3 linked regions of the Pyrobaculum calidifontis JCM 11548 genome follow. The protein of the gene in region 1 binds, or shares a complex with, the protein of each later gene. Links are inferred from orthologs where the notes say so. Each region holds a gene or a part of one and is shown on either strand. Other genes may lie near its edges.

The links.
Region 2: the proteins of eif2g (region 1) and PCAL_RS05295 are in contact, whole or in part, in a crystal structure (PDB 3CW2), measured with the Saccharolobus solfataricus proteins. The link is inferred for Pyrobaculum calidifontis JCM 11548 from one-to-one orthologs. Residues at the interface, in WP_009988771.1 of Saccharolobus solfataricus: Asp222, Lys225, Pro226, Gly227, Thr228, Gln229, Phe230, Asn231, Leu233, Lys234, Gly235, Leu259, Phe273, Thr274, Lys275, Tyr300, Leu301, Asp302, Pro303, Ser304, Leu305, Lys307; in WP_009989173.1 of Saccharolobus solfataricus: Val185, Arg186, Thr187, Asn188, Glu189, Pro190, Leu191, Gly192, Val193, Glu194, Ile196, Lys197, Ile200, Ser201, Leu204, Ile217, Lys218, Ile219, Tyr220, Thr221, Ile222, Gly223, Ala224, Pro225, Tyr227.
Region 3: the proteins of eif2g (region 1) and PCAL_RS04440 are in contact, whole or in part, in a crystal structure (PDB 2QMU), measured with the Saccharolobus solfataricus proteins. The link is inferred for Pyrobaculum calidifontis JCM 11548 from one-to-one orthologs. Residues at the interface, in WP_009988771.1 of Saccharolobus solfataricus: Trp33, Pro65, Glu66, Gln148, Val151, Asp152, Val154, Ser155, Lys156, Ala159, Leu160, Tyr163, Arg164, Lys167, Ile180, Ile181, Pro182, Val183, Ser184, Leu186, His187, Ile189, Asn190, Asp192, Ser193; in WP_231918336.1 of Saccharolobus solfataricus: Met1, Leu2, Arg4, Leu5, Tyr6, Lys8, Leu9, Pro10, Ile106, Lys108, Lys109, Glu110, Lys111.

Annotation. Positions count from the first base shown.
Region 1 is NC_009073.1:236,381-243,899, forward strand. What follows is about bases 2,600-5,479. They hold eif2g (translation initiation factor IF-2 subunit gamma), read right to left. Parts: upstream 4,713-5,479; coding sequence 3,486-4,712; downstream 2,600-3,485. Other genes in these bases: PCAL_RS01300 (NUDIX hydrolase), read right to left, coding at 2,922-3,395; PCAL_RS01310 (ABC transporter ATP-binding protein), read left to right, coding at 4,780-5,479. Outside these bases: PCAL_RS01285 (ABC transporter ATP-binding protein), read left to right, coding at 1-435; PCAL_RS01290 (metallophosphoesterase), read right to left, coding at 432-1,133; PCAL_RS01295 (bifunctional hydroxymethylpyrimidine kinase/phosphomethylpyrimidine kinase), read right to left, coding at 1,130-2,479; more of PCAL_RS01310, read left to right, coding at 5,480-5,808; PCAL_RS01315 (ABC transporter permease), read left to right, coding at 5,805-7,519. UniProt on the Methanocaldococcus jannaschii protein: eIF-2 functions in the early steps of protein synthesis by forming a ternary complex with GTP and initiator tRNA.
Region 2 is NC_009073.1:932,529-940,089, reverse strand. The notes cover bases 2,432-5,353. They hold PCAL_RS05295 (translation initiation factor IF-2 subunit alpha), read right to left. Parts: upstream 4,332-5,353; coding sequence 3,531-4,331; downstream 2,432-3,530. Other genes in these bases: PCAL_RS05280 (DNA replication complex subunit Gins51), read right to left, coding at 4,903-5,353; PCAL_RS05285 (50S ribosomal protein L44e), read right to left, coding at 4,560-4,835; PCAL_RS05290 (30S ribosomal protein S27e), read right to left, coding at 4,352-4,555; PCAL_RS05300 (RNA-protein complex protein Nop10), read left to right, coding at 3,298-3,534; PCAL_RS05305 (STT3 domain-containing protein), read left to right, coding at 2,432-3,301. Outside these bases: PCAL_RS05315 (hypothetical protein), read left to right, coding at 2-538; PCAL_RS05310 (hypothetical protein), read left to right, coding at 588-752; more of PCAL_RS05305, read left to right, coding at 962-2,431; more of PCAL_RS05280, read right to left, coding at 5,354-5,388; DNA primase catalytic subunit PriS, read right to left, coding at 5,381-6,319; pcn (proliferating cell nuclear antigen (pcna)), read right to left, coding at 6,316-7,068; PCAL_RS05265 (transcription factor S), read right to left, coding at 7,193-7,525. UniProt on the Methanocaldococcus jannaschii protein: eIF-2 functions in the early steps of protein synthesis by forming a ternary complex with GTP and initiator tRNA.
Region 3 is NC_009073.1:791,302-798,661, forward strand. What follows is about bases 2,432-5,152. They hold PCAL_RS04440 (translation initiation factor IF-2 subunit beta), read right to left. Parts: upstream 4,134-5,152; coding sequence 3,729-4,133; downstream 2,432-3,728. Other genes in these bases: PCAL_RS04430 (hypothetical protein), read left to right, coding at 2,432-2,893; PCAL_RS04435 (DMT family transporter), read right to left, coding at 2,902-3,729; PCAL_RS04445 (Zn-ribbon domain-containing OB-fold protein), read right to left, coding at 4,157-4,726; PCAL_RS04450 (thiolase domain-containing protein), read right to left, coding at 4,731-5,152. Also shown: PCAL_RS04420 (tRNA(Met) cytidine acetyltransferase TmcA), read left to right, coding at 1-1,149; PCAL_RS04425 (hypothetical protein), read left to right, coding at 1,314-2,216; more of PCAL_RS04430, read left to right, coding at 2,252-2,431; more of PCAL_RS04450, read right to left, coding at 5,153-5,903; PCAL_RS04455 (acyl-CoA dehydrogenase family protein), read right to left, coding at 5,954-7,186; PCAL_RS04460 (long-chain-fatty-acid--CoA ligase), read left to right, coding at 7,292-7,360. UniProt on the Methanocaldococcus jannaschii protein: eIF-2 functions in the early steps of protein synthesis by forming a ternary complex with GTP and initiator tRNA.

The sequences.
Region 1 (7,519 bases):
CGGAACAAGAACATCGGCTTCGTCTTCCAAATGTTCTACCTAATCCCCAGGATGTCCATCCTCGAAAACGTGGAGCTCCCCCTAATCCTCCGCGGCGTCCCCAAGGCAAGGCGGAGGGAGGCGGCGCTTGAGGCGCTTAGGCTAGTCGGCCTCGGCCACATAGACCCAAGGCGCAGGCCCACCCAGCTCTCCGGCGGCGAGCAGCAGCGCGTGGCAATAGCCAGGGCCATTGTGACGCGGCCCCGCATACTGCTCGCCGACGAGCCCACGGGCAACTTAGACTCGGCCACCACCAAGGTCATAATGGACATCTTCACACAGCTGAAGAAGGAGCTGGGCATCACCATCGTCATGGTGACCCACAATCTAGAACTCTTGTCCTACTGCGACAGATACGCGAGAATGAGAGACGGGCGTATCGTGGAGCAGGGCTAGTACACAAACACCACCTCCCTTGGGCAAAAGACGCGGGGCCACATCCCCCCTAGCCCGGCCGAGACGTACATGGCGGCGGCCCCCCTCTTGTACAGCCCGCAGGTGTAGCCAAAGGCGCTGTTGGTGAACACGGCGCCGCCCCAGGGGAGGCACCAATGGCCGCAGTGGGTGTGCCCCGCTAGGTAGAGCCCGCCCACGGCGCTGTGGAAGGCGTCGGGGGAGTGCACGAGGACGACGTCTGCGTCCTTCACCGCGGGGTAGGACCTGGGGTCCTCCCTCCAGTCCAGGCCAAATATGCGGAGAGACCCCACCTGCACCCAGTCGTCCCTCAACACGTGGACGCCCGCATCCTCCAAGGCCCTGATCCCAACGCTGAGGGGGATCCGCCTGGAGGCCCAGTGCTCGTGGTTGCCCAACACGGCGATTTTCGGCCCCCTTATCTGCCCCAAGGCCTCTACCACGGCCTGGAGGTCGCGAGTCCACTCGTCGTAGGTGTCGCCGCCGATGAGGACTAGGTCGTACTCCCCCAGCGCCGGCGCATGCCACTCCCCGTGTATGTGGAGGTCGGTGAGGAAGAGTACCCTCCTCCCAAGGCCCCAGTCTAGCTCAGTGGCCTTTATGCCAACTGCGCCTGCCCCAACTGCGAGGTAGGCCAGGGGAGCCGCGGCGAGGGATGCCAAGAGAGTCCTCCTCTTCACGTGATTAACTTGAATAGTTTTTCTAAAACGTCTAGGGGGTCTCTCCCCAAGATGGTGATCATCGGCTCTTTGCCCCAGTCTCCCACGTCGACGATTAAGTCGGGCGCCCTCCCGCCGGTCTGCCTAAACGCCTCCTCCACAACCCACTGCATGGAGCCCCCCTCCCTAGCCTTCACCTCCTCCGGCTCGTTGCGCCTATCTACCACGGCCACCGCCATGCCCAAGGCCTTTGCCTTCTCCACAAGGCCCCAGTCTAGGCGGATGTTCATGGCGCTGCGAATCCGCGGGTCTTTCCCCATGGCGGCCAGTATCTTCCTAGCCACGTGGTCGCTGGCGCCGAAGGTGGGAGGCCCCGAGGGTCTCGCCTTGCCCATGTAGTTCACAATCCTCCCCGGCACAGCCGCCACGTCTCCGCGCCCAGAGGCGTACCTGGGGTCTATGGCGTAGCCTAAGTTGCTCTGCACCTCTGGTATGTACCTAGCCACCTCGGCCCCCCTCTCCTCAAGCGCCCTAAGCGCCGCAGACATGGCCTCGTAGGCCCTCCACCTCTCCGCCGGTATCTCCACCCACGCTGTGGAGTTGACGGCCCAGTGTCCCTTTCCCCTGGCCACACCGTACTTAATGGCTGTGGTAATTAGCTCCTTGGCCGTCTTAATGGCCTCCAGCGGGGCGAGCCCCTTTGCCAGCCCCGCGGCTATGGCCGCTGAGAAGGAGCAGCCAGTGCCGTGCGTCGCCCTGGAGTTTAGCCTAGGTGCCCTCAGCTCGTGGAACGTGCCCCCCACGTACACCACGTCCACTGCCTCCGGCGCGTCCAAGTGGCCGCCTTTTACTACGACGACCTCGGCGCCCAGCTCCCTGTGTATATACTCAGCCGCCCTCTTGGCGTCCTCTACGGAGGATATCCGCATACCCGTCAGCCTCTCTGCCTCATACCTATTGGGCGTCACCACCTTTGCCACGGGGAGGAGCCTCTTGGCAAGCGCCTCCATGGCGTCTTCGGCAATGAGGGGAGCCCCAGACTTTGCCACCATCACCGGGTCTACCACCAGGGGGAACCCCAGCTTGGAGACCGTGGCCGCCACCTCCTCTATAATCCCCCTAGTCCCCAGCATCCCAGTCTTTCCAGCGTCTATCCCCATGTCGTCCCACACCGCCATGATCTGCTCCCGGACGAGGCCGGGGTCGAGGCACTCAGCCCTCCTAACCTCGTAGGTGTTCTGTGCAGTGACGCAGGTCAGCGCAGTGGCCCCGTGGACACCCAACGCGGCGAAGGTTTTAACATCGGCGTGGACGCCAGCCCCACCCCCCGAGTCCAGGCCAGCTATGGTTATGGCCACCCTCCACATATAATCCACCATTGAACAGCCAATATAAAATTTATCTCAAGAAGCGATCCGTCTCGCGCCCTCCGCTCCTCCAAGGCTGACAGCAAAAAGCGATACGTCGCCGACAGCACGTGTACACTTCCTACCCCAATTGGAGTCCTACGTATTTTGACCGCCGTTGTTTCACAAACAGAGCGGGCTGTATAGGTGCTTAAGTGGCAACTGCGGCCACTTTATAGAGGAGAGTTAGCCGGGGGAGGGTGATGAAAGGGCACTAAGGGGTTATCTGCCCGAACCCGGCTCTGCTGACCCCCTCCCCTGAGATAAAAAGCTGTCTAGGTTTAAAAATTTTTCTCTTATCAATTCCACCCCTCCTAACCTCTTGTGTCGAGATGGATAATCGACATCTTTGCGTTATCATAAGCGACGCCAATTAGCAACGGCTGCGGCTAAGTGGCTTTGGCTAGAGGATGCCGCAGTCGATGAGTCTCTTCAATATTCGGTAGGTGAGGCCCCAGATAACCCAGTCTCTGTGGACAAAGGCGTATCCCGAGATCCACTCCTCCTCAGAGAGCTCAGCCTTAGACACCCACCTCGCCTCCGCCACCTCGCGGGGGTTGGGCGCCACCTCTCCCTCCCACTCCGTGAAGATAAACGGCACGACCTTCAGCCAAGGCGCGTTGCGGGGGCTGTGCGGCTCTAACACGCCCACTAGCCCCCTCGGCGTGACCCCCACCTCCTCCTGGACCTCGCGCACGGCGGTTCCGAGGAGGTCTTCGCCTGGCTTCCACCTCCCGCCAGGAAAGGCCACTTGCCCAGACCAGGGGTCGCCCGCCCTCTGCACGCGCTTAATCAAGAGCGTCTTTCCATCTCTCAGCAGGACACCCACCGCGGCCCACTCGGGCCCCCCGGCTGGCCACCTCTTCTCTAGGCACATTAAGATTTTTTACACGTGAGTTTATAAGCTGTGGCGATGAGGACGACTTGCCCCCTATTGACCTGTGAGATCTATTCCGCGGTCTGAGCCCTACTCTAGGGCCACCGTGCCGCCTCTGAGCACGCCGTAGTGAGTAACAATCCACCTAGTCTTTACCTGTCGAATGAGCACAGCCTTGGCTCCCTGCTCTGCGCATACAGCCTTCTTAAGGGCCACCGTGGCCACGTCTTTTTTCACCGACTGCACCACGCCGAAGACCGTGGCGGGGCCGACGGCCACGAGCACAGTCTCGCCTTGCTTAATCGGCTCGGGCTTCTCGCCGCCCATGCGGGGCATGGGCCTTGTCTCAATCTCCACGGCGGTCCACACGGGGGGCAGAGTGCCCGGCTTCCCAGCCACGGCGCCTGCCAACGCGTCGGCCTTGGTCAAGGCCGGGTCTAGGCCCGTCATTATCCCCACGAGGCCTCCCGGCCTCGCCTCCTCTACCTTGTGCCCGCTGTACTCAATGCTGAGGACCTTTGTGCGAATGGGCTGGTAGCCCTTCTCCAGCTTGAGGCCTGGCCTAATCTCAATCTCGTCGCCGACGCGGAGGACCCCCTGTAGCAGAGTGCCGCCTAGCACGCCTCCTCTGAGCTTCTCAGGCGGGGTGCCCGGGGGGTTGACGTTGAAGCTTCTGAGGACCGAGAACCTGGCGGGCTTCCCCGTCTCAGCCTCCCTCCTCGGTATCTCCTTGGCGAGGTATGTGGCGAGGACGTCGATGTTCACCTTGTGGAGGGCCGAGATGGGCACCACCTTGGCCTTCTCGGCCCACGTCCCTCTGAGGAACTCCCTTATCTGCTGATAGTTTTCAATGGCCTTCTCCCTCGTGACGAGGTCAATCTTGTTCTGCGCCACTACCATGTGCCGCACGCCGATTACGTCTAGCACCGCGAAGTGCTCGGCCGTCTGGGGCTGGGGCACGGGCTGGGAGGCATCCACCACCATCACGGCGCCGTCCACCACCGCTGCGTCGGAGACCATGGTGGCCACTAGGACCTCGTGCCCCGGCACGTCGAGGAGGGATATCATTCTGACAAGCTTCGGCTCGTTGCCGTTGGGACACTTGCCGTCTTGGAGCAAGCCATCGCTGTAGTAGTACTCATCGCCGCAGTCGTATATGCCCACCTGGGCGTATCCGAGCTTTATCGTCATGGCCTTCTTGATCTCCTCGCTGTGCCTCATGACCCAGACTCCGGAGAGGGCGTAGGTGGTCTGCGTCTTGCCGTGGTCCACGTGGCCGGCGGTGGAGACAATGGCGTCGGGGTAGACGAAGGTCATGACCCCCCTCTTACACCGCTTTAAATACTTATCTGGTTAATTTATATATAGGCGCGTTAGAGGAGACGTGGCCGTCGTCCGGCTGGAGAAGTTGCGCAAAGTTTTTGACAGAGTGGTGGCCCTGGACGACGTAGACCTCCAAGTGGGCGACGGCGAGATAGTGGCAGTCCTAGGCCCCTCCGGCTGCGGCAAGACGACGCTTCTCCGCCTGGTGGCCGGCCTCGACGAGCCCACCTCCGGCAGAATATACTTCGACGACAGAGACGTCACAGACCTCCCGCCGCAGAAGAGGGGGACCGCCCTGGTGCCTCAGACGTGGGCGCTGTGGCCCCACATGACAGTCTTTGAAAACGTGGCCTATGGGCTAAGGCTGAGGAAGCTGAGGCCAGAGGAGGTGGCGAAGAGGGTGAAGTCTGTGCTAGAGCTGGTGGGCCTCAGCGGGCTTGAGAAGAGGAAGCCCTTCCAGCTCTCCGGGGGGCAGCAGCAGAGGGTGGCGCTGGCGAGGGCCCTGGTGGTGCAGCCAGAGGTGCTCCTACTGGACGAGCCGCTGGCAAACCTCGACGCAAAGCTAAGGGTTGAGCTGAGGGAGGAGGTTAGGAAGATAGCCAAAAAGCTGTCTATAACCACGATATACGTCACACACGACCAAGAGGAGGCCATGGCGGTGGCCGACCGCGTCGCGGTGATGAACGCCGGCAGAATACTACAGGTGGGGAAGCCTGAGGAGGTTTACCACAGCCCTGCCCACTTCTTCGTCGCCACTTTTATAGGCCGCTCCAACGTCTTGAGAGGCCGCGTGGTCGAGAGGCGGGGAGAGGCCGCGGTAGTGGACGTGGGCTTCCCCCTGGCAGCCGTCGCAGTGGACAAGGCGGCCCCAGGCGAGGAGGTCCACGTAGTGTTTAGGCCCGAGGACGTGTACATGGGCGGCGGCGGGGTTAAGTGCCAGGTAGAAGACGTGGCGTTCCTAGGGCGCTACTACCAGGTCACGTTGGTATGCGCCGGGCGTAGGATAAAGGCAGAGGGGCCTAAGCCGCCGGCCCTCCCAGGGGAGGAGGTGGCAGTGGAGATAGCCAGGGCCTGGGCGTTTAAGCCATGATAAAGTGGTCCGCGGCAGTTGGCTACATCTACCTCGGCCTCTTTCTACTATTCCCCCTCCTCTTTATATTTTGGCAAGTGGTAGAGGGCGTAGCCGAGGTCTACAAGCTCGTGGCAGACCCGTTCTACGTAAACCTATCTCCAGACGCCTTCGCCAGCGCCGTGTATATCAGAGAGGGCAACCCGCCGACCCTCGTGGTGAGGGGGCCCGACCTCGGCGTCATATTCAACAGCCTGTGGGTCGCCCTCACAGTCGCCGCCGTGGACACTGCCTTGGGATTCCTCCTGGCCTACGCGTTGGCCAAGTACGTGTTCCCCGGCAGAACTGCCCTCGGGCTGTTGGCCACGGTGCCGCTCATAGTGATGCCCTTCGCCACCGCCTACGCCGTTAGGAAGTTCCTAGACCCGCGGTGGGGGACCTTGAACTGGCTCCTCAACGACGTCTTGGGCATCCCACTCAAGGTGGAGATCTCGGGCCTAGCCGCGGTGGCCCTCGTCCAATCCCTCATGTATCTCCCAATAGCCTATCTCAACATCTACGCCGCGTTGACTAGGGTCGACCCCACGCTGGAGGAGGTGGCCAACAACCTCGGCGCAGACGAGCGGCGCGCTGTGCGAGACGTGGTGCTCCCCCTGGCCACCCCCGGACTCGCCGCGGCCTTCGTCCTAGTGTTCATCTTCGCCATAGACGACGTGGCGGCGCCCATAATCTTCCAAGACGACCCAGCGGCGAGGAAGCTCCTCTCCTACCAAGTGTACTCCCGCTTCCTCGACCAGCTGAGGGGGCAGATAAGCCCAACGGCGGCATTCCTAGCCCTAGTACTCCTCACAATTGCCGTCACCTCCTTCCTCGCCGTGCGGAAGTACGTGGGGCTGAGGCAGTACGCCATGTTGATACGCCAGCTAAGGCCGAGGATATACAAGCCGGGCCCGCTGGGGAAAGTTCTAATATACGCAGTGGCCTTCCCCCTGGCGCTTGTGGCGTCGGCCCCCCTCCTCGGCGCCATTTCGCTAGTGTTCGCGGAGAGGTGGACCACGTCGCCGCTGCCCGAGTCGCCCAGCCTCTCCACCGCCGCCGAGAGGCTCGCCGCAGTTTTTCAAAACGAGCTGTTTGTAAGAGGGATTTGGAACACTGTGATATACGGCGTCTCCGCCACTCTGATAATGGTGGCGATAGGCGTGGCCGTGGCCATCGCCGCGGCTAGGCTGAGGGGGCCCGCCGCAGATGCGCTAGACGCCTTGGCCACAGTGCCCATAGCTGTGCCAGGCCTCGTGGTGGCCTACGCCTACTTCCTCACCTCCCTAGCCGCCGTCAGCTGGCTTAGGCCAATAAGCCCGGCGCTGGCGGACCTCCTAGACCCGTTGAGGCACCCAGAGTTCTACCTAGTCGTGGGCTACTCCGTGAGGAAGCTCCCCTTCGTGGTGAGGAGCATATACGCGGGGATGCAGCAGATACACCCCTCCATGGAGGAGGTGGCCTTAAACCTGGGGGACAGCTACTGGGGCGTGGTTAGGAAGATCCTACTGCCCCTACTGGTGACAAACGTGATAAGCGGCGCCTTGATAGGCTTTGTGTATGTCACAAGCGAGGTCTCCCTGAGCATAACCCTTGGAGTGCTCAAAGGCGTGGGAAGAGACACGGCCATGCCCATAACCGCCTTCATGCGCGAGCGTTTTGAAAGCGGGCTATACGGCGTACAAGACGCGGCTAC
Region 2 (7,561 bases), 700 kb from region 1 along the record:
GTTGAAGCTGGCCTATGTTGGGCGGCGGAGTATATACGACGTGGTGCGGAAGATAGCGTACGGCGTGTCTCTATTTGGCGACGGCGACGTAGTCATAGTAGATGGAAGGTACAGAGCTGGCGGCGACGTAGTGTTGCCGTGCGACGACTATAGGTGTGTGGCGAAGGAGCTCTTCGCATCTGTGCCGAAGATCCTAGGCGGGGGGAAGCTGGGGGTCGACCTGGGCACTGCGAAGAACGGGGTGGTCTACGTGTGGAGGGGGGAGCTGGTCCTACACGCCGTGTTGGACTGGGCCACGGTGGAGGCCGTGTTGAAAAGCGCCGAGTCTGTCCAAATCCACATGGGCTCTTCCCCATACGTGGACATGAAGAGGGCCCTCTCCACGCTGGGGTGCCGCGAAGTCCGCCTCGTAGATGAGCTAGACGCTGGCTCCTCAAGGCCGTGGCTCAAGAGGCGGTACCCCGAGCTTGAGGAAGACGAGCTAGACGCCTTGACCTTCACCTTCCGCGAAGGCGTCGGCGTGAGAACTTGCGTGTAATAGCTAGGTACTATCTCACACTTTTAAAAGGCCATTATACACCTTGGCCGTGTTTGTCGTAAAGTGCGACTCCTGCGGCTTTGTCCTTTACAGCGACAAAGAGCCTAAGACGGTGGAGGCGGTGCTAAAGATGTGGGGCGGCGTGTGCCCTAAGTGCCTCTCGCCCCTAGAGAGGCGGCCTATCAAGATTGCGGTTGGGCTTAGGAGGGGATAGAAGGCGTCACGGTTGCGATTAGGTTGCGCTTTCACAAGCGCCGCGACATCTACTGCAGGATGGCGCGGGCCAGGATGGAGCAGGCGCAAAGAGGTACCTCATACCCTACCCACAGGCGGGGACTTTAGAGTGTTAAGGGCTTGAGAGGGGGCTGGGCTTTAAGAGGGGCGGGGGGTTAAGAAATATATTTGGGCCTGTTTTCGCGCTTGATGGATAGGAAAGAGAGGATTCTCCTCGTCACGTCGTCTCTGCTTGCCGCGTTTGCCATAGCCTTATACGCAAGAATGTACCGCGTCTTCCTATGGGGGTGGTGGCTCGACGAGTTTGACCCATATGTCCGCTACTACTTGGCCAAGTACACGTTGGAGCACGGCGCTGGGTGGTGGTGGAGCGGTGCGCAGTTTTTACAGTTCTGGTACCCCTACGGCGTCGATTGGGGCAAAGTTCTTCTGCCGGGCACCTCTTTCTACGGCTTGTTTGTCTACGCGCTTCTCCGCCCATTCGGCGTTGATCTGTGGCACGCCGTAGTAGCGGCGCCGGCGATTATGAACTCTCTCGCCGTCTTCTCCATGTTCTACCTTGGGTACAAAGTGGGCCAGGAGCTGGGGGAGGGGGGTCTCAGAGTGGGGCTGCTCTCTGCCATGCTTACCGCCGTTATGCCCGCCTTCATTGAGCGCGGCTTTGCCGCGTGGTTCGACGACGAGCCCATAAGTCTTTTTCTAATACCCCTGGGCCTAGCCCTCTTGTTGGACGGGCTGAGGAGGCCTTTGATGGGGGCTCTCGCCGGCGTAGCGCTTGGCTATGTGGCGTGGACGTGGGGCGCGCACTTCTACGTGTGGAACTTGGTGGGCCTCTACGCGCTCCTCTTGCCTACTTACTACTTCCTAAAGCTCGCGTTTACGCCGGCGGCGCCTTCTAAGGCGAAGAGGGGGCCGGCGCCTCCTGCGGTCCAGCTCCCCTTTGACGCCAGGAACTTCTTCCTCTCCTACCTCCTCTTCTACTTGCTCTACGGCGTCTTCGTGGCCACAATACCTAGATACGGCGTAAATACGCTCATAAGTGCCTTTAACATTATCCCGACCTTTGGCTTAGCCGCCGCCTTAGCTACATGGCTTTTAGACTCAAAGCTCGGCGTTACGAGGACCGTGGAGCTCTTGAGGAGGTATATGTGGCTCGTCGTGGCCGTGGTCCTCGCCGGCATCGGCATATTCGTAGCAGCGCTGGCCACAGGCGCCATAGGGGGGAAGTACCTCGCCACTCTTTTCCCCGTTGGTCGCTCCGCCATTGTGGCCAGCGTGGCGGAGCACAGCACAACTTCCTTTGTTCAAATTGTGGCTAGGTATGGCCCAGTGTTGCCGTTTATACTCGCGGGGGTGCCCTACCTCTTCACGCCCGGCGGCCTTTTGGCGCTGTCCTACTTAGCCACGGCGGGCTACGCCGCAGCGACGATGGTCCGCCTCCTCGTGCTACTGGCCCCCATAGCCACTGTTGTGGCCGCTGTGGGCATTGCCAAGGCAATGGAAAACAAGAGGCTGGGCCTACTGGTGGCCCTCGCGGCTATTATATCCGTGGCCATGTTGCTCTCCTCGGTGATGCCCGCCCTCAATGCCCAGAGACTTAACTACGGCGAGGGGCTCGCGAGACAGCCTACGCAGATTGCAACGTCGGCCGTCGGCGTTGTAAGTGAGGACTTCCTCGACATGTTGATGTGGATGAAGACGAGGCTACCGATCTACGAGCCTGTGGCGTCGTGGTGGGACTACGGCTACTGGATCTCGATAATAGGCAATAAGACGAGTCTCGCCGACAATTCCACAATAAACGCGACGCAGATTGGGAAGATAGGCCTCGCGCTTATGGCCCCGCCGCAGGTAGGCGCAGAAATATTTACCAAGGACTTCCGCACGAAGTACGTCTTGGCGATAATGCCGTACATAGCCACTCCACTGTCTGCGGGCTATCTGCTTGTTCACGAATACCCGCCCGGCGGCGACTTTTTAAAGTCCTACTGGATGGCGCGTATAGCGCTTGAGAACGTCGGCGATGCGGCCAAGATACTGGGCGCCACGTCGACGAACTTCGAAGACTTCTTCTACACAAAGGTCATGAGCTACCCAGGCCCGCCGCCCAGCGCCACGTACGCCTATTTCACTATACAGGGGAGCTACTACCCGGTCCCCCTCAGCTTAAATAGGACGCTTTACGCTATGTTGTTCAGCAAGGTTAGGCTTGTCCCCGCCTACGGCAACGCCACCGAGCAGTACGCGTGGATGTTCGAGGGCGTGTATCAACAAGGCGTCTTCACCACGTTTAGAGACCTCAAGCTGACGGGGGGCAACGTGTACCTGCCCGGGTATGCGCCAAGGCTGGCAGGGGCTCTCCAGTACACAATACAGGGGTGGACCTCCGGGAGCGTGGAGGTGGTGGCCGACCCGCTTACTGGCGCAAAGGAGCAGGTGCCGTTTATTACAACGGCGACGAGGCCTCTGAGGCTTGTCTACGTCTCTAGGCCCCATGGGTGGGTTGTGCTGTACGAAGTGGGGCCGTGAAGTCGCTTCTGAGGCGTTGTAAAAACTGCGGCTGGTACACGCTTTCGAAGGCCAGCTGCCCGAAGTGCGGGGGCGAGGTCGAGGTGCCTCACCCGCCTAAGTTTTCCCCCGAGGACAAGTACCAGCGGTATAGAATTTTACAAAAGGCGTTGCTCGGGACACTCCCCGTGAAAGAGGAAACGAGGAGGAAGATCTTGGAGGAATTCGCCGCCGTGGTGGAGGGGAGCGGCTAGCCCTGCTCTATTCTCTGGACGCTTGCAATTACCTTGTACTTCTTCTGTAGAGACTGTAGGAGGGCTGAGACCTCGTTAAACGCCGCCTCTACCTGCTTCGGCATTTTGCCCACCAAGTCTATCCGATACCGCGGCGGGCCTATCACGTAGATTTTGGCCGAGACTTGTGGATACTTTGCCTCCAGAGCCTTGAGCAACTCCGTCAATGCGGCCTTTATCTTCTCAACGCCATCGCCCTCCACGCTCACGGCCTTAATTACGCCGGAGATCTTCGTGGGTGGGATTTCCACCTGTTGCCGGGCCAGCTCTACGAGGAGCTCCTTCAGCTTGTCGTCTAGGTCTAACCCGTCTAACACCTGCGGCCCCGTTTTCACAATTTCTTCGAAGACTTTGAAGGGGTCGCCGAACTGCTCCTCTAGATACCACAAGACGTTTAAAGCCTCTTGTGGCGGCCTGTTCAGCCTCTTCATGGCGATTTCCAAGAGCTTCAACACTCTGACTCTGTGGCGGTAGAGGAGGAGCTTCTTCTCCTTCTCGTCTACTCTAACTCTCTTGAGAGAAACCTCTACCACGCGCATCTTGGGGTTTACGCTTATCACCTTAAACACCGTCTTATTGCCCTCCTTTATGTAATCCCTAATGCTGTGAAACCAAGACTGGACCACCTCTTGCGTCGGCGCAAAGGCCTCCAAGTCGTATTCGTCTAGGTACACATACGCCCCGTGCTCCGCGATCTTTTTGACTGTGCCTATGACTAACTCGCCTACGTCTGGAAAATCCTTTTTCACTAACTTCATTGAAGGAAGGGGTTTGGGGGCTATTCTAAAACTTTTACGACGTGGCCTGCGAAAATCGCCTTCCCACCGGTGGGTTGCGCCAAAACTCTGCCGCACACGAGACAGCGCACCACCATCGCGGCGTGGCTAAAGGTTACCTGCTCGTTTCCACAGTCGGGGCACCTAAGTCTAACAAACCTAGACCGAGGCTGTGGTATTAGGACTCTGCTGAACCTCTGTGGCATGGGCCTACACCAGTTCCACCTTCTTCATCCTGCCTAAGCTCTTCACAATTTTGTAGCCGCACTTAGTGCAGGTAAATACTAAGGTCACCTTTTTATTGACCTTGGCAAACCTCTTCTGCTTAGGCTTAGGAGTGGAGCCGTACCCCTTCAACTTTCTCTCATACCTCCTCTGGCCCTCCGCCAGCGACCTCCTCTGACCTCCGTGGTAGTTGGACACGCTATGCTGCGTATATGTGTTACACCGTGGACAGTACATATTTACGCTCTTGGGAAACTTCACGAAGGGGCAAAAAGGGGGACAAAATAAATTTTACTCCCACCACGCCCCGCAGGGGATCGGGCCTCAGTTAGTCTTCAAGCCGGAGGAGTCTGGCAACGCCCCTTTCCTCTAGGTCTTTCGCGTCGCGGGGAGGCAGTTTAGCCAAGTCGCCCTTGTTAAAGGGACCTATCTGTTTAAAGTCCTCAGTTATTATGGCAGGGTGGGGAGTTACGAATTGTACAATCACATACTCCTGCGCCTCTCTCCGGTGGGGTCTGGCACGGAGGATTTTCAACAACGGCCGTATGAGCCTCTCCTCTTCTGCCGTCGTATTCTTAGGCTCGCGGCCTTGGCTCAGTTCCCACAGTATCTTCCGCGTTCTAAGTTCCACTATCGTGACCAACGTGGAGTAGACATGGGCTTTAACCTGCTCCGCTATGCTCTGCGGCAGCGGCGAGTTCTGCAAATCTCTGACAAACTGCTCAGCCGCCTCTGCGTACGAGCCGTACGGCGGCTCTGTGAGAAAGCGCGAGTTAGCCTCAGCGGCTAACCAGAGCCTCAGCTTCTCAATCATATATTTTGCCAAATTCCTGTAGCTCTAGGTATATGGCCACATGTGCTGGCAGCGTCTTAATGTCGCCCTCTCTCGCCTCCACTTTTTCAAACAACACAGTGCCCTGGAACGGCTTTTCGAACCTCAGCCTCAAATTCCCCTTTCTAAAGGCGATAGCCCTCTCGACTATGTGCGCCACTTCTTTTTCCAAGTCTCTCACTGAGAGAGGCAATGCCACGAGGCCCGTCTTCCCGTTGAGCGAGCCGGGGGCCCTTATGAGCCTATGCACGTCCTGCGTCACCACCTCGTCTACCTCAACCTTCAACGCCTCGGGGTCCTCTATGCCTCTCCTAATGCGCAAGAGGTTGCCCACGGCCTCCTCCTCGTACAACACGACCTTCCGCCTCCCCACCTTCATGTGGAACTTAGAGGGGTCAAACCCGACTGCCTTTAGGTAGTTCACAAGCTCTCTACGCTCCTTTTGCCCAAGGGCCAACACCTCTTCATCGACCACGTGCACGTGGAATCCCCTGTTGCCGGAGAATACGACCTTAGTCGGCTTAAGGCCCAGCTCCTCTGTCAACACGTCTATGAGCTTGTTGGCCTCCTCCTTGGCGTCCTCTAGACACGCCAAAGACACCACCTTGCTCTCTCTACACGCCTCAGTGTCGAGGTGGTCTCCATCTATGTCAAATACTAAGTCGGCGCCTAGCCAGCCCTTTCGCTCCATGTCCTCCTCCCAAGGCCTCTCGTACCGGGCGGTGGAGTAGTAGACGTGCCGAGGCGTCTTCTCAACCAAGTGCCTCTTCAGCTCTTCGAGGTTTTTAAAGGCCTTGTGCCTAACCATGCCGCCGACAAAGGGCTGGAAGGCGAACTCCCTCTTTTCCACCTCGTCTACTTCCAGCTTCGCGTAGTTCCTGTAGTAGTTGCGGAAAAATACTTCTACAATCACTCCACCCTCGGCGCCACGTAGTAGGCAATTCGGCCGCCGGCCGGTATGTCGAAGGTGAGCAAGACAGGCTTCGCAGTGGCCAACTCCACAGTGGCTATGTCGCTTATTTTAGACGCCTTGCCCACGATGTCCACGAGGTACTCCAGCGAATAGCGGGCCGAGGCCGGCTCCTTTACGTCAAACTCGTAGACAAGCTCGCTGCCCTTGTCCAGCCGCACTTCCACCTCGCCCTTGTCGCTGGCCGCGCTTATTACAAAGGCGTCCTCGTTTGCCTCAAACTTCACCTCGTCTGCTACAGCGTCTGCGTCTTTCACAGCAGAGGCCAATACGTCGCTACTGGTTTTGACAAGCGCCGTGAAGACCACCTTAGGCGTTGGGAGCTCCTCAGACACCACCTCAATCATGGGGAGAGTTATAGATCTGACAGACTTGCCCACCAGCTTCACCTTGACTCTGGACTCCTCGATTTCAAGGCTTATCTTGTCGCCCTTCTTCACCCGCCGCAGTAGCTTCTTAAGATCCTTAAAATTGAAGCCGAGCTTTACCTCTTCCTCAACCTCTGGGAATTCCTCAAAGGCCTCCTTAGGCATAGAGAGGTCTACCATGGCCGTCCTAGACGCGTCTAACGCGCGGAGAAAAAGGCCATCGCTCCTAAGCACGAAGCTTGCCTCCTCCACCAACACCGATAGTGAGTCTATTATGTACGCGAACTCCTTGGCGTCCATATACGTTAGAACATACTTAGGCATGACATAAGGTGGCCCACTTTTTAAAAAATTGAACCCATAATACACCCCACCCTAAGGTACCCCTAAGCGCCTATGCGGGCGGCCCGCCGCCAACGCCTCCTCTGACTGCGATAGAAAAGATGGGCTATTCGTATTCCCGCCACACGTGGCCGCATTTTGTACACTTGTAGAATCTGGTGGGAGGCTCGTCGGCGGCTCTCGTCTGCTGAACCCAGAAGTAGGCCTCGTCGTGGCCGCACTTTGGGCAACCCCGCGTCTTTACCTTGGGCAAGTTAACTGCGTTGTCTGCAACTACTATGAGTTGGTTTTTGTTTTCTACTGCGGATTTGCTCTGGTACCTGCCTCTAACCTCTTGAGACACCTCCTCCTCGTAGCCGCATTTGGGACATCTAAGCACTGTGCGATCGCCCTTCTTTACTGGGATTAACAAGCTCTTGTCGTTTGGACAAAATCTCACAGAGGTCCCCCTGCCCCTGCCCTTTAAATTCTTTTT
Region 3 (7,360 bases), 550 kb from region 1 along the record:
AGAGGCGACCCCGTGGAGGAGTGGCTTTTCGACGCCTTCCTCCTAAACGCCGAGCCTGCCAAGATAGAGCCCGCCGACGTGGAGGCTGCTAAGGCGGGCAACGTGGTGTATCTCAAGGAGGAGGACGTGATGAGAGACGAGGAGACTTTTAGACAGTTCTTCGGAATCTACGTCCAAGCCCACTATCGGAACGAGCCAGACGACTTGGGCATGTTGCTAGACGCCCCCCACCACACGGCCAGGGCTCTGGCGCTTCCCAACGGAAAAGTAGTAGTCTCAGTGGAACTTGCCTTCGAAGGCGCGCTGGACGACGCGTCTATAGACCAGGCGCTTAGGGGGCTGAAGCTACCCGGCAACATAATACCGGACAGGTTCCTAAAGTACTGGCGGTTGCCAGAGTTCGCGAAGTTGAAGGGGTGGCGCATAGTCAGAATAGCCACACACCCAGAGCTCCAGGACATGGGACTGGGCACTCTTATGCTCAAGAAGCTGGAGGAAGAGGCTAGGGCATTGGGGATGGACTGGCTCGGCGTGGGGTTCGGCGTATACGACCGCCTCTTGAAGTTCTGGATTAGGAATGGGTACATCCCAATACACCTCTCGCCGGAGCGGAACCCCACCTCAGGGGAGTACAGTGTATTGTTGGTAAAGCCGCTTAACGAGAAAGCAGAGGCCTTTGTGAAATACGCCAACGTTGAGTTCAGGAGGAGGCTCATCCACTCCCTCATGGGCCCATACAACGACATGTCCCCCTCCGAGGTCCAGCTACTCCTCGAGGACTGGGGGTGGGACATAGACGGCGCAATAGCCCTCTCGAAAAACCAGTTGGACCGACTTGTGGCATACGCATATGGGCCAATGACCTATGAAAATGTGACAGACGCCATCTACACGCTAGTGGCCCAGTACTTCTACAGCTCGCGCCAGCGGAGGCCAACTCTCCCCGAACCAGCCGTGAGGGCGTTGATAAGCAAGGTGCTAGAAGCAAGGCCTTGGAAAGAGGCTGCAGAAGCCGCCGGGCTACGCAGAGGAGACTTAATGCTAATCTTGAGAGAAATCGCCAAAGTCCTCCTCTTCTACTACTACGGAGGAGAATTCGAAGTGCCCCTATTCGTCGTGGGGACAGTCAAAGGGCGAGAAAAAGACTAGTGGCGAAAGCCGACGCCTAATATGTACAGCCCAGCGCTGAGTATATAACCCCGTCTCTTGCGGCGTAGCATTGCGCCTCTGCGGCTTGTTCCGCGTTTGTAGAAACATGTTCCGCGTTTTGTTCCTCGCGTAGTCTAAATAAGCTCCCTGTACGGTTGAGACACATGCCCAACTACAAACTACTACTGGTACTGGCCGTGGCGCTAGTGGCGTTCGCCAGCGCTACTAATACGAATACCACAAGCTTTGACTTATGGCTCAAGTGCAAGGCCATTGAGCTCTACTTAAACGTCACGGGGGCCAATGCCACAATTCCATGCGACCAAGCACTAAAACAGGTAAGAACAGTTAATTTTACAAAGGCGCCATTGCCAATGATAGGCGTTGGAGAATTGAGAAAGTTAAATGTGTCTAACCCAGGGCAAGTCTTCAACGAACTCAAGGAGATTAGGAGAAAGGCCTTGGCCAATCTGACTGCCCACGTGAAGAAAGTACAGCACATGACTTTGAGAGAGTTAAACACCACCGGGCTAGAGGAGGCCTACAATGCCACAGGTCGCGCAGTAGAGACGTTAGGCCGCGTGGCAACACTCTTGAGGAAAGTCAACGCCTCTCCCGTGGCCGTGGTTGCTGTAGAGAGAGACTTGGAGTGGATAAATGCCACTCGCCGACTTCTATGGACTTTGCGGCAAGGCGATAGGTGGATTATAACAGCGGTTGGCAATGCCTCCGACGCGGAGATTGAGGAGGCGTTGAAGAGAGTGGAGGAGCTTAGGAGAGAGTGGGCCGCCTTGTGGGATAGGCTCGAAGAGTACAAACTGGCTTGGCGAGAGTTAGTCCGAAAGCGGGCGGAGAGGTGGCTAAATGAGACAAACTCAACCCTCTGGGACATATGGATAGCGGCAAGATTAAACCGCGGCGAAGTGGTAAAGTACATCAGAGCTGAAAACTTGACGGCGATAAGAGAAATAGCCCAGAAGACAAAAAGGGAGCGCCCAGACATCGTAGAAAGAGAAATTAGGGAAGCAGTCGAAAGAGGTAAAGGACAAGCTGGTCGCGGCCGCTAAACCCCAATTTTTATACCCCTCCCCTTCTTTCTTACATGTCGGCATTGCTCAATCTCACTGCTCCGCCGGTTTTGCTCTTGTTTTTGCCGGCGGCTTTGGTTGGCAATTATACGCTTCCCGTCCCTCCGGCGTCTGAGGTGGCGGCTTTTTCGCTCGACGGGGCTCCTCTGCCCACCTGGGTCTTGAACGGGACGCTCTACGTGTTGCAAGGCGGCGAGCCGGCGGTGGCCGTTTATGTGCCGAGGTTTTTCAACTCCAGCGGAGTCTACAGCGTGACCGTAGAAGGCCCCTTTGTGGCACAGGCGCCGCCCGGGGTAATGGTGATAGAGGCTAGGCCACAGCCGGCGAGGGTGGCTGTGAACAAGACGGGGCTATACCTATACTTTGACACAGGAGCCACAATTGTCTACCAAGCCTTCACCATACAGCCGACTCCGACGGCAAGCCCACCTCAAACTACGCAGACTACGACGATAAGCCCACCTCCAGCGACGACCAGTACGCCGCCTCATGCCACAACCACCACGACGCCCTCGACTACAACAACGCCTAGTCCAACCTCCACCGCTACGCCAACCCCTACAGCGCCAGTTGAGTGGTTGCTTGCAATCGTTTTAGTGATCGTCGTAGTGGTGATAGTGGCAATAGTCAGAAGTAGAAAGAGGTGGCGTTTTTAGCGGCTAGGCTATCCCGTTGCCACCGCTGTTGCAACCGCCGTAAAAACTGCTACGCCGCCTAATATTTGCTTGGCGGTGAGGCTTTCTAAGCCGGTGGCTTTTGCGTATAGCTGTGCTATTAGGGGCGAGAGAGAGACGACTATTGTTGTCAGCGAGAGGCCTGTCCTTTCCACAGAGAGGGCGAATAACGCCGAGCCTACTCCTAGGTCTAGCACAGAGGCCGCCGCGAAGGGGAGGGACTTTACCACTCTTATTCTCCGCGTTAAGAGGCCGTAAAGCCCCAGCGCGGCTGCGGCGGAGGTTGCCCTTAGGTAGGCTATGGCGACTGGGTGTACGCCTCCTAGAGAGGCGAGCTTTATGGCCGACATGCCCGCGCTCCACGTCAGGGCCGTCCCCGCCGCCGCCAGGAGGCCGGGCACGCTCAGCCTTGCCTCGCCGCCTTTTGTCAAAAGCGCGACCCCCACCACGATTAAGATTGAGGAGAGGAAGAGCATGTGGGACACAGACTCGCCTAGGAGTAGGGCAAAGTACTGGGCAATTATTATGTAGGTGTACGCCAGTGGGGCCGCTATAGACCCCCCGACCTTGGAAATGGCATAGAAATAGAGACTGTCGCCGACTACGAGAGTTATCAACCCGCTGAAAACTGCGGCTAGAATGCCCGGCGAGGGGGCTGTGAACAGGGCCGCTGGCCACATGGAGAGAGCCACGTAGGCCAGTCTGGAGAAGTTTACAGACACGGGGTCTAAATCCGCCATGTGTCGCTTGTACAGGAATATCACTAGCCCCCAGATGGTGGCCGCGGCTAGGGCCGAGAGAACCCCTAAGAGGTCCATTAGAGGGGTCTAACGGGCGTTGATGCGCCGCAGGCGAGGCAGTGTAAGACGAAGATGCGGCCCTCCCGCCTTAGCTCTGTGTCTATGGAGTTGCACACTGGACACACCACGTAGTACTTAATAAAGCGCTCGTAGACCGCCTCCACCACCTTAGGCGACTTTTCCCCATGGAGAGTAAAAACGTCGCCCTCCACCGTGCCGGGCACCGCCAGCTCCTTCTGGAAAAACTTGGCCATTAAGTAGACGTCTCTGTTTAGCCTCTTCGCAATGGCGCCGAAGTTCTGTATAATCGTCTTCCTGGGCATATTCACCACCTCTATCTTAGGTATCTCAGCTCGTCGTTGCGCCTTTGGTGAAACTAGCTTGTACGCCCTGTCTAAAAGTGCCAAATATTCGTCGTCCATCGGGGAAAAAGTGTGAGCCCTATTTAAATTTGCGGCCTAAACCAATAAGTTATGTAATTCTCGCCGGGCCTTCTCCCCACTACAAGCCTCATTTTCATCCCTGGCCTCAGCGTCTTGGGGTCTGCCTCAACCCACGCAGTTATGTTAAACCCGTCAGCCATTCTAACTATGCCCACAACGTAGTCCCCGTGATAGCTGAAGCTAGCTGGCTTTACATTTATCACAGTCCATGTCAACAACTCGCCCTCTGGAGTCACTTCGCGCCACTCCATGTCAGAGGATTTGCACTTGGGGCAGTCCGCCTGCGGCGGGAAGTATTTAGCGCCGCACCTCTTACACTGTGTGTAGAACAGCTTCCCCTCCGCCAGCCCCTCGACAAATTTGGCGATCTTGTTCACAGAGAGTGTAAACCTTAGACGCAACTCGCGGACGTCCACCCACAGCAACGCGCCTGTTTTTGGATCTTTGTACACGGGCAGTCCAGTGGCATTTATCAAAGCCTCCAGTTGCGCCAACGGCTCTTTATACAGCTTGTCAAGAGTCTTAGTCACAGCCGCGACGACGTTTTCCCCAATAGGTTTGCCGCCCTCCATGGCCTTACAGACTTAGTATTGTCACAAAGGCGTAGTGTCCCGTCCCCCCGATGTTGTGCGCCAGTGCCATGCCTTTTCTTATGGGCGCCTGCCTCCCTTTCTCGACCTCTTGCCTAAGCTGCTTCGTCAACTCGGCTATCATTGATACGCCAGTGGCGCCAATGGGGTGCCCCTTGGCCTTCAGCCCCCCGTCCAAATTCACCGGTATTAACCCGCCTATGTAGGTCTGCCCCTCTCTAATCAGCTTATATCCCTCCCCCCGCTTCGCAAACCCCAAATCCTCATACGCCATAATCTCTGCTATTGTAAAACAGTCGTGGACCTCGGCCACGTCGAGGTATTTTACAGGCTCCTGGGGGTCTATCCCAGCCTTCTTATAGGCCATCTGCGCGGCGATTTGCGCCGCCTCTAAGCCCACAAAGTCCACTCTTTTGCTCAAATTGGCCGTGCCATTGGCATAGCCGATGGCCTTTATCCACACAGGTGTGTCAGTGATTTTTCTCGCCACCTCCTCGCTGGCGAGTATCACCGCCGCCGAGCCGTCTGTAATTGGGCTACTGTCGTACAGCTTAAGCGGCCAAGCCACATAGCGGGAGTTTAGACACTCCTCGACTGTTATAGCCTTCTGAAACTGCGCCTTGGGGTTCAACGAGCCGTAGTAGTGGTTCTTTACGGCGACTTTGCACAAGTCCTCCTCTGTGGCGCCGTAGCGGTTCATATAGGCCGTGGCGTAGAGCGCATAATAGCCGGGGAAGGTTAGACCGAAGTTTTCAAACTCCCAGAAGTAGTTCCCCGCCCTCCCTATGAACTCTACGACGGTTGGAGTGGGGGACTCGTTCATTTTCTCAACGCCGATAGCCATCGCTATATCCACCTCGCCGCTTGCCACCATGTGATACGCAGTTCTCACGGCGGCGGAGCCCGTGGCACACGCCGCCTCGACTCTTATCCCACTCCTAGGCGCCAAGCCGCAGTACTCTCCCACCACAACCGCAGGCAGGGCCTCGGAGGACCAGCCGCCGACGTTCCCCACAACAAATGCTTCAACGTCCTCGGGACCCAGCCTCGCGTCGTCTAAAGCCTCTTTCACAGACTCCCAGGCAAGCTCTTGCAGAGAGACGTCTGTCCTATTGCCAAATTTACTAACTCCTACGCCAACGACTGCAACTTTTCTCATATGGAAAACTTTGGAAGAGGATAAAAAATTACTTTAGCTTGTTAGTGCAACTAGGTTACAAACTTGGCAATTTCGTCAGGTATTTGACCCTTCTCCTTTAGAATTCTAATGAGCTGGCGATATGCCACAAGCTTCTGGATATTGTTAGCTCCCTCATATATCTGGGTAATCTTCACATCTCTCAAGTACCTCTCCACGCCGGTTTCTACGATGACGCCAACGCCTCCGTGGAGGTTTATGGCCTCGGAAATAACCTCCTCGGCTACCGAGGTGGCATAGTACTTAGCGAGGGAGGCCACAAAGGTGAACTCCTTCCTATTCTCATCCGCGAGCTTAGCCGCCAAGTAGGTCAACAGCCTCGCCGTCATAATCTTCGTCATCATCTCCACAAGGCTGAACTGTATGGCTTGAAACGCCGCTATGGGAAGGCCGAAGGCTTGCCTCTGGTGAACATACTGGAACGCCTTTTCAAACACGCCCTGCATCATGCCGACTGCCTGTGCCGCGACGCCTATCCTCGTTCTATCAAAAGTCTCCATGGCATACAAGAAGCCCATGCCCTCCTCCCCAACCCTGTTCTCATCTGGCACCTCCACGTTCTCAAACACAAGCTCACAGACGTGGTTGCCGTGTAGACCCATCTTGTGGTAGCACTGCTCTATCTTAAAGCCGGGAGTGCCCTTCTCCACTATGAAGAAGGTGAGACCTAGGTACCGCAACTTTTTATCCGGCGGCGGGTATGTCCTGGCAAGCACAATGAAGTAGTCAGCCACATCTGAGCTACTGATAAACGCCTTTCTCCCATTTATAACCCACTTGTTGCCCACCTTTTCAGCCTTTGTCTGAATGCCAGCCACGTCGGAGCCGCAGCAGGGCTCTGTGACGGCAAAGGCGCCGAATTTCTCGCCTCGGGCAATAGGCGGGACGTACTTCTGTTTCTGCTCCTCTGTGCCAAAGAGCAGTATGGGGGTTAAAAACAGCTCGTTGGTGCCAAAGTAGACGCTGAGGCCGGGCAGAACGCGGCAGAACTCCTCCGACATGATAACCGCCATTCTGTGATCCCCGCCCTGGCCGCCGTACTTCTCGGGAATTCCAATGCCGAAGAACCCCTGCTCCGCAATCTTCTTCAACAGATCCCACGGAACCTCGTCTTTTTCCTCAATTTCCATGGCCTTGGGCGCCACTTCCCTCTCCACAAACTCCCTAACCGCCTTCCTAAACATCTCATGCTCAGGCGTCAACACCACCGAGAAGTCCTCCACTGAGTCGAATGGGAACACCATGACCGCCACCTAGCGCCTATTTTTAAGTGTTAACTTCGTCAAAACACACACCCCAATCGTTCCCTGAGCAAAAAAACCTTAATAAGTAGCTACACACTGTAAAATGTGACAAAGGAAGTATTTGAAAAATATATTGCAACGAGGATATGGGCTAAGAACTACGACGAGGGGGTC